One region of the Ralstonia chuxiongensis genome, then DNA from elsewhere that is predicted to be linked to it. Evidence: riboswitches for the same ligand, from Rfam matches in the RefSeq annotation. Region 1 holds a riboswitch; the other holds the start of a gene.

Evidence for each region. Region 1 has a riboswitch for glycine ahead of gcvT (glycine cleavage system aminomethyltransferase GcvT). Riboswitches for the same ligand answer to the same signal wherever they lie in the genome.
Region 2: it holds a riboswitch for glycine, as region 1 does, so the genes downstream of both, NKG59_RS01115 (D-amino acid dehydrogenase) here and gcvT (glycine cleavage system aminomethyltransferase GcvT) in region 1, are expected to answer to the same signal.

What each region holds. Positions count from the first base shown of each region.
Region 1 covers NZ_JAMYWC010000002.1:40,414-43,801, reverse strand. Annotated here, with positions in the region: gene gcvH (glycine cleavage system protein GcvH) at 1-246, opposite strand, end outside; gene gcvT (glycine cleavage system aminomethyltransferase GcvT) at 294-1,421, opposite strand; glycine riboswitch at 1,551-1,678, opposite strand; glycine riboswitch at 1,691-1,788, opposite strand; gene NKG59_RS04820 (hypothetical protein) at 2,190-2,516, opposite strand; gene NKG59_RS04815 (UvrD-helicase domain-containing protein) at 2,791-3,388, shown strand, end outside.
Region 2 covers NZ_JAMYWC010000001.1:262,644-266,031, forward strand. Annotated here, with positions in the region: gene NKG59_RS01105 (ethanolamine ammonia-lyase subunit EutB) at 1-741, shown strand, start outside; gene eutC (ethanolamine ammonia-lyase subunit EutC) at 762-1,553, shown strand; glycine riboswitch at 1,618-1,723, shown strand; gene NKG59_RS01115 (D-amino acid dehydrogenase) at 1,869-3,122, shown strand; gene NKG59_RS01120 (porin) at 3,190-3,388, opposite strand, start outside.

The DNA of each region.
Region 1 (3,388 bases):
GTTGTTGGCGATGATCTCGCCCGAGACGGGGGCGTAGATGTCGGAGGCGGCCTTGACCGATTCGACCACGGCAATCGCCTCGTCCTTGGCGACTGCGCGACCAGCGTCCGGCAGCTCCAGGAAGACGATGTCGCCCAGCGCGTCCTGCGCGTAATCGGTGATGCCGATGGTCAGCGTGCCGTCGGCTTCAACGCGGATCCACTCGTCGTGTTCGGTGTACTTCAGATCGGCGGGAACGTTGCTCATGAAAGGTTTCTCCGGAAGATTGGTATTGGGGGATGCAGATTCGGTGTTCAGCTGACCAGCGCCTTGCCATTGCGCACGAACGGCAGTTTAACCACAGTCGCGGTCAACTTGCGGTCGCGAATTTCGACCTGTACGTCGGTGCCGATGGCCACGTCCTTGGGCAGGCGCGCCAGTGCAATCGAGAGCGACAGGCTCGGGCTGAACGTGCCGCTGGTGATCTCGCCGTCACCGGCGGTGGTGATGACCTTCTGGTGGGCGCGCAGCACGCCGCCCTTGTCGCGCAGGATCAGGCCGACGAACTGTTCGCGCTGGCCGCCGGCTTGCAGCGCGGCCTTGCCGGTGAAGTCGCGTTCGCTTTGCAGATCGACCGTCCAGGCGAGGCCGGCGTCGAGCGGCGAGACGTGCTCGTCCATGTCCTGGCCGTAGAGGTTCATGCCCGCTTCCAGGCGCAGCGTGTCGCGCGCGCCGAGGCCGGCCGGGCGTACGCCTGCTTGCAGCAGGCGCTCCCACACACCGGCGATCTGCGCGGCCGGCACGACCAGTTCGAAACCGTCTTCGCCGGTGTAGCCGGTGCGGGCCACCATGATCTCGCCCACGTTTTCCACGGTGACGAAGCCGGCGTTGAACGGCTTGAGCGCGTCCCCCACCGCCTGCGTGCCGGGTAGCGCGGCGTACGTCTTGGCGCGCGCATTCGGGCCTTGCACGGCCAGGATGCCCAGCGGCTCGGCGCCAGCGTTGTTGTCGGAGCGGCGCGGCGTGATCGTCACGTCGGTGCCGGCGGCGGCGTTCTGCGCGACGATCCACTCCAGGTCCGTCGGCGCGGTACCGGCGTTGACCACCAGGCGGAACCAGTCTTCGCGGAAGAAGTAGACGATCAGGTCGTCGATCACGCCGCCCTTGGGGTTGAGCATGCAACTGTAGAGCGCCTTGCCGGGCGTTTGCAGCTTGTCGACGTTGTTGGCGAGCAGCCCACGCAGGAAGTCGCGCACGCGTGCGCCCGTGAGGTCGACCACGCACATGTGCGAGACATCAAAAATACCGGCGTCTTGGCGCACGGCGTGGTGCTCTTCGATCTGGGAGCCGTAGTTGACGGGCATGTCCCAGCCGCCAAAGTCGACCATGCGGGCCCCCAGCGAGCGGTGGATGGCATTGAGCGGCGTGTGTTGGAGCGTCATGGAATCTCTCGGCTGAGCGCGCCGCCGTGGCTTGGGCGCGGCGCATGGATCGGGAACCAGAAAAGCAAAAAGGCCACCTGCACAGCCTGATCCCTCATGGTGACGCCATGAAGATCAACAAGCTGCGCAGATGGCCCCTCTGTCCTTGGTACCTGAGAGATTGCGAAGCGGGGCGCATAGCGGTGCGCGCCGTTCGTGAGCCCCTTCGGTGGGCGCCCGCAGTGATCGTGCGGCGCCAGCTCTCCAGAGTGCGGTCGGACGCATGTCCGCCGATCCGCCCGGTCCTGGATGCCTGAGAGTTTTCGGGTGCTACCCCTTCGGCGGCGCCTTGCCGTGTACGGCGGGCACGCTCTCCCGGATGGATGGGCGGAATTTACGGAAGGGGGATGGGATTGTCAATTGGGGTGGACTTGGCGGCTTTTGAAAGGAGGGCTGGTTTTTATGCTTTCGGTGCATCCCTGGTTTCATCCCCTGCCGGGGCTGACTCACTTTCTTTGTCTTGCCAAAGAAAGTAAGCAAAGAAAGGCGCGCCCGAGATGGCGAAAGATTCCTTGAATTTATGTCGCAGGGAGGGAGGAGAGGCAAACTCGCTTCGCTCAAACAGCCTCCCCTCTTTTTCCTCCCTGCAACAGAAATTCAAGGCGCCATCTAGGGCAGGTACGTCAAAGGCCAAAGACAACGGCCACACCCTCGGGAGCTGGCGAGGTCGCCAAGCTCCAAGCGTGTGGCCGGAGTGCGGGTGTTGGTTGGTCTTGCTTTGGCTTTGACTTACTTGCCGATCTGGCGGCTGACCTGGTTTTCCTGCTGGTTCAGCGTGCGCTGCTCCTGCTTGGTGATGGCGCCGCCATTTTGAGCCGCCATGTCGCGCTCTTCCTGGCGAATCTGGTGGTCTTCCCGGTGCATCTGGCGCGCCTGGCCCTTGGTGATCTCGCCTTCCTTCACTTCGTTGTGGATGCGCTTGTTCTGGTTGGCCAGGCGGTGGTTGACCTCGGCACGGCGCGGGTGGTCTTTTTGCCACTGCGTTTGGGCGAAGGCGCCGGTGGTGGCGGACAGGGCGACGGCGGTAACGGCCAGGGCTTTGACGATGCGGTGCATGGTGGGTTCTCCGGTGGGCGGCCGACCGATTCAGCCGCTGTCCCGTCCATAACGGGGTGCCGCGCATGACCGCTTACGTGGTTCGTGTAACCACGCGTAAGCGGTGTAACGCCCGTGCGAAAAGCGGGGGGCGCAAACGCATGCGGTGCAGCTTCGCGCACCTCCGTCAGGCCCGACGCAGGTGGCCTTGCGCAGGCTCAATCGATGCAAAGGCGCCGTGCTACCATCGCCCTCCGCTGTATGTTCCCGCCTGCTTTTTCTTCTGCCTCTTCCCATGTCTTCCGGTCTCGCCCACGGGCTCAATGCTGCCCAATCCGAAGGTGTGCATTACCTCGATGGCCCGTGCCTGGTGCTGGCCGGGGCGGGCTCAGGCAAGACGCGCGTGATCACGCAGAAGATCGCGCACCTGATCCTGAACAAGGGGTTTGAGCCGCGTCACATCGCTGCCGTTACGTTCACCAACAAGGCCGCCAAGGAAATGCAGGAGCGCGTGGCCAAGCTGATGGACGGCAAGACACGCGAAGACGGCAAGCGCATTCCCATCAAGCAGTTGACGGTGTGTACCTTCCACTCGCTCGGTGTGCAGATTCTGCGCGCCGAGGCCGAGCATGTGGGCCTGAAGCCGCGCTTCTCGATCATGGATTCGGACGATTGCTTCGGGATGATCCAGGAGCAGCTGGCCACCACCGACAAGCAACTGATCCGCCGCGTGCAGAGCACGATCTCGCTGTGGAAGAACGGTCTCGTCGACCCGGACACCGCGATTGCCGAAGCGCTCGCCAACAACAACGTCGATGACCACCAGGCGGCGCTCGTCTACCGCAATTACGTTGCGACGCTGCACGCGTATCAGGCGGTGGATTTTGACGATC
Region 2 (3,388 bases), on a different contig from region 1:
CGCTACGCCATTCCCACGCAGTCGTGCGTGCTGACCCACGTGACAAACACACTGCGCGCCATTGACCAGGGCGCGCCGGTTGACCTGGTGTTTCAATCGGTGGCGGGCAGCGAACAGGCCAACGCGGGATTCGGCATTAGTCTTGCCTTGCTGGCCGAGGCGCATGACGCGGCGCAGGGCCTGGCGCGCGGTGCGGTCGGCAATAACGTGATGTATTTCGAGACCGGCCAGGGCAGCGCGTTGTCGGCCAATGCGCATCACGGCGTCGATCAGCAAACCATGGAGGCGCGTGCCTATGCGGTGGCGCGGGCGTTCTCGCCGTTGCTGGTCAACACGGTGGTCGGTTTTATCGGTCCGGAGTATCTCTACGACGGCAAGCAGATCATCCGCGCGGGGCTGGAAGACCACTTCTGCGGCAAGCTGATGGGCCTGCCCATGGGCTGCGACGTCTGCTACACCAACCACGCTGAAGCCGATCAGGACGACATGGATACGCTGCTCACGCTGTTTGGCGTGGCCGGCATCCACTTCATCATGGGCGTGCCGGGCGCCGACGACATCATGCTCAATTACCAGAGCACCTCGTTTCATGACGCACTCTATCTGCGCGACACGCTGGGCCTGCGGCCGGCGCCGGAGTTTGAGGCGTGGCTGCAAAGCATGGGTATTGTCGACGCCGCTGGGCGCCTGCAAGACGCCACGGCGCGGCAGCCGCTGCTGCAGTTGGCCCACGCGCTGTGAACCCCGTTGGATATCCGCACATGCCGAAACACACGCTCGTTCAGCCGAATCCGTGGACACACTTGCGTGCCTTTACCGACGCACGTATTGCGTTGGGCCGCGCCGGCAACAGCCAGACGACCGACGCCGTGCTCGCGTTTGGCGTGGCACATGCCCAAGCGCGCGATGCCGTGCACTTGCCGCTCGATAGCACGGCGTTGTCGGCCGCGCTTGGGCAGGCGGGCCTCACGGCATTGACCGTGCACAGCGCGGCAGCTGACCGCGCCCAGTATCTGCGCCGTCCAGATCTCGGCCGCCGGCTTGACGATGCCAGCCGAGTAAAACTCGGCCCGTTGCGGCCAGCGCAGCCCTTCGACGTTGTCTTTGTGATTGCTGACGGGCTTTCCGCATTGGCGGTGCAAAGCCACAGCGTGCCACTCCTGTGCTGCGTGCGCGATCGTCTGCCGCGCGACTGGTCCATCGGCCCTGTTGTCATCGCCGGGCAGTCTCGCGTGGCGTTGGGGGATGAGATCGGTGCGTTGCTTGGTGCGCGGCAGGTGGTGATGCTGATCGGTGAACGGCCGGGGTTGAGTTCGCCTGACAGCCTGGGCATTTACCTGACCTACGCGCCGCGCGTCGGTTGCTCCGATGCGCAGCGCAACTGCATCTCGAATGTGCGCCCGGCAGGGCTGACTTATGACCAGGCAGCGACCCGGCTGGTGTTCCTGCTCAAAGGCGCGCTGGCGCTCGGTCGCAGCGGCGTGGACCTGAAGGACGACACGCCATCCATCGCCTCCGGTACATCCCGACTTGCCGAACGCCACGACCCGTGACACACTCCCTCCCGCTGCCCACACCGGCAGCACGCAGGCGCGGCTGACGCACCAACGACAGCTGCAACACGCCGCAGGAGAGACCGGGCTTAACGCGCACACGCGCAACGCCCGGCGCCGATGGAGCAACCACCCCGGAAACTCTCAGGCAAAAGGACTGTGGCGTCGACTGCGAATCTGGAGAGAGGCGTGCACGCGTGCGCCCACCGAAGGGGATGGCGCCAGCGCTGCTGACGCCCAAGCTCTCAGGTCCCGAGACAGATGGGGTGAGCCGACCGGATCGTCCGGTCATGACATCACTCCATAGGGACCGCCATGACGCACATCGTCATCGTCGGCGCCGGCATATCCGGCGTCACCACTGCTTACACGCTCTCGCAACTCGGCTATCGGGTCACGGTGCTCGACCGCCACTTGTATCCGGCCATGGAAACCTCGTTCGCCAACGGCGGGCAGCTTTCCGCCAGCAACGCTGAAGTCTGGAACAGCACCGGCACGCTGCTCAAGGGCATCAAATGGATGCTGCGCAACGACGCCCCGCTCCTGCTCAATCCCAAGCCGTCCTGGCACAAATACTCGTGGATCGGCGAGTTCGTCGCTAGCATCGCGCACTACCGCCGCAACACCATCGAAACCACGCGCATGGCCATCGAGGCACGCAAGCATCTGTTTGCGATGGCCGAACGGGAACAAATCGATTTCGATCTGCAGAAGCGCGGCATTCTGCACGTCTATCACGACAAGGCGAGCTTTACGGCCGCAGGCAAGGCCAACGCCCTGCTCGTCGCCGGCGGGCTTGAGCGCCACGCCGTGAGCCCCGAAGACATTGCAGCCATCGAGCCCACACTGCGGGGCAACTACTACGGCGGTTATTTCACAGAATCCGACGCCACCGGCGACATCCACAAGTTCACGCGCGGTCTCGCGCAGGCGTGCGAAAAGCGCGGTGTGCGCTTTGTGCAAGGCGTGGATGTGCGCGATGTGCAAACCAGTGAAGGCGGCGTTCGTCTCTTGCTGCAAACCACGCTGGATGACCGCCTTTCCACCAGCGAGGCGAATGTCGTGCAGGACATTGCCGCCGACGCGATGGTCGTGTGCGCGGGCGTGGGCAGCCGGCATATCGCGCAAATGGTGGGCGATCGCATCAACGTGTATCCGGTCAAGGGATATTCGATCACGGTGCACCTGGACGACGAAGCCAGCGTGCAAGGCGCGCCGTGGGTCAGCCTGCTCGATGAGAGCGCGAAGATCGTGACCAGCCGCCTCGGCGCTGGCCGCTTCCGCGTGGCGGGCACGGCGGAGTTCAACGGTTACAACCGCGATATCCGCGCGGACCGCATCGAGCCCCTGGTGGCCTGGACGCGCCGCAACTTTGCGATTGGCACGTCGCGCGTGGTGCCGTGGGCGGGCTTGCGCCCGATGATGCCGGACATGATGCCGCGCGTCGGCCGTGGGCGGCATGGGCGCGTGTTCTACAACACGGGCCACGGGCATCTGGGTTGGACGCTATCCGGCGCCACCGCCGCAATGGTGGGCGACGTGATCGCGCGCGACTGCCCATTGCATTGATCGCAGCAAAAGAAAAAGCCCGCCGAGACTCTGGCGGGCTTTTTCATTGCGAGAGCGATCGGAGCGATCAGAACTTGTGCCGCACGCCCAGCATGACGCCCAGGCGCGAGTTGTTGCCATACGTGTTACCCGAGTTGTTGAACGCGGCCGCGCTATTCAGCGCAATCCAGGCGCCCTGCAGGCGGGTGTAGTCAACTTCGGCGTAGACGTCGGTGCGCTTGCTGAAGGCGTAGTCGAGCATGCCGGCGGTGGTCAGGCGCTTGCCG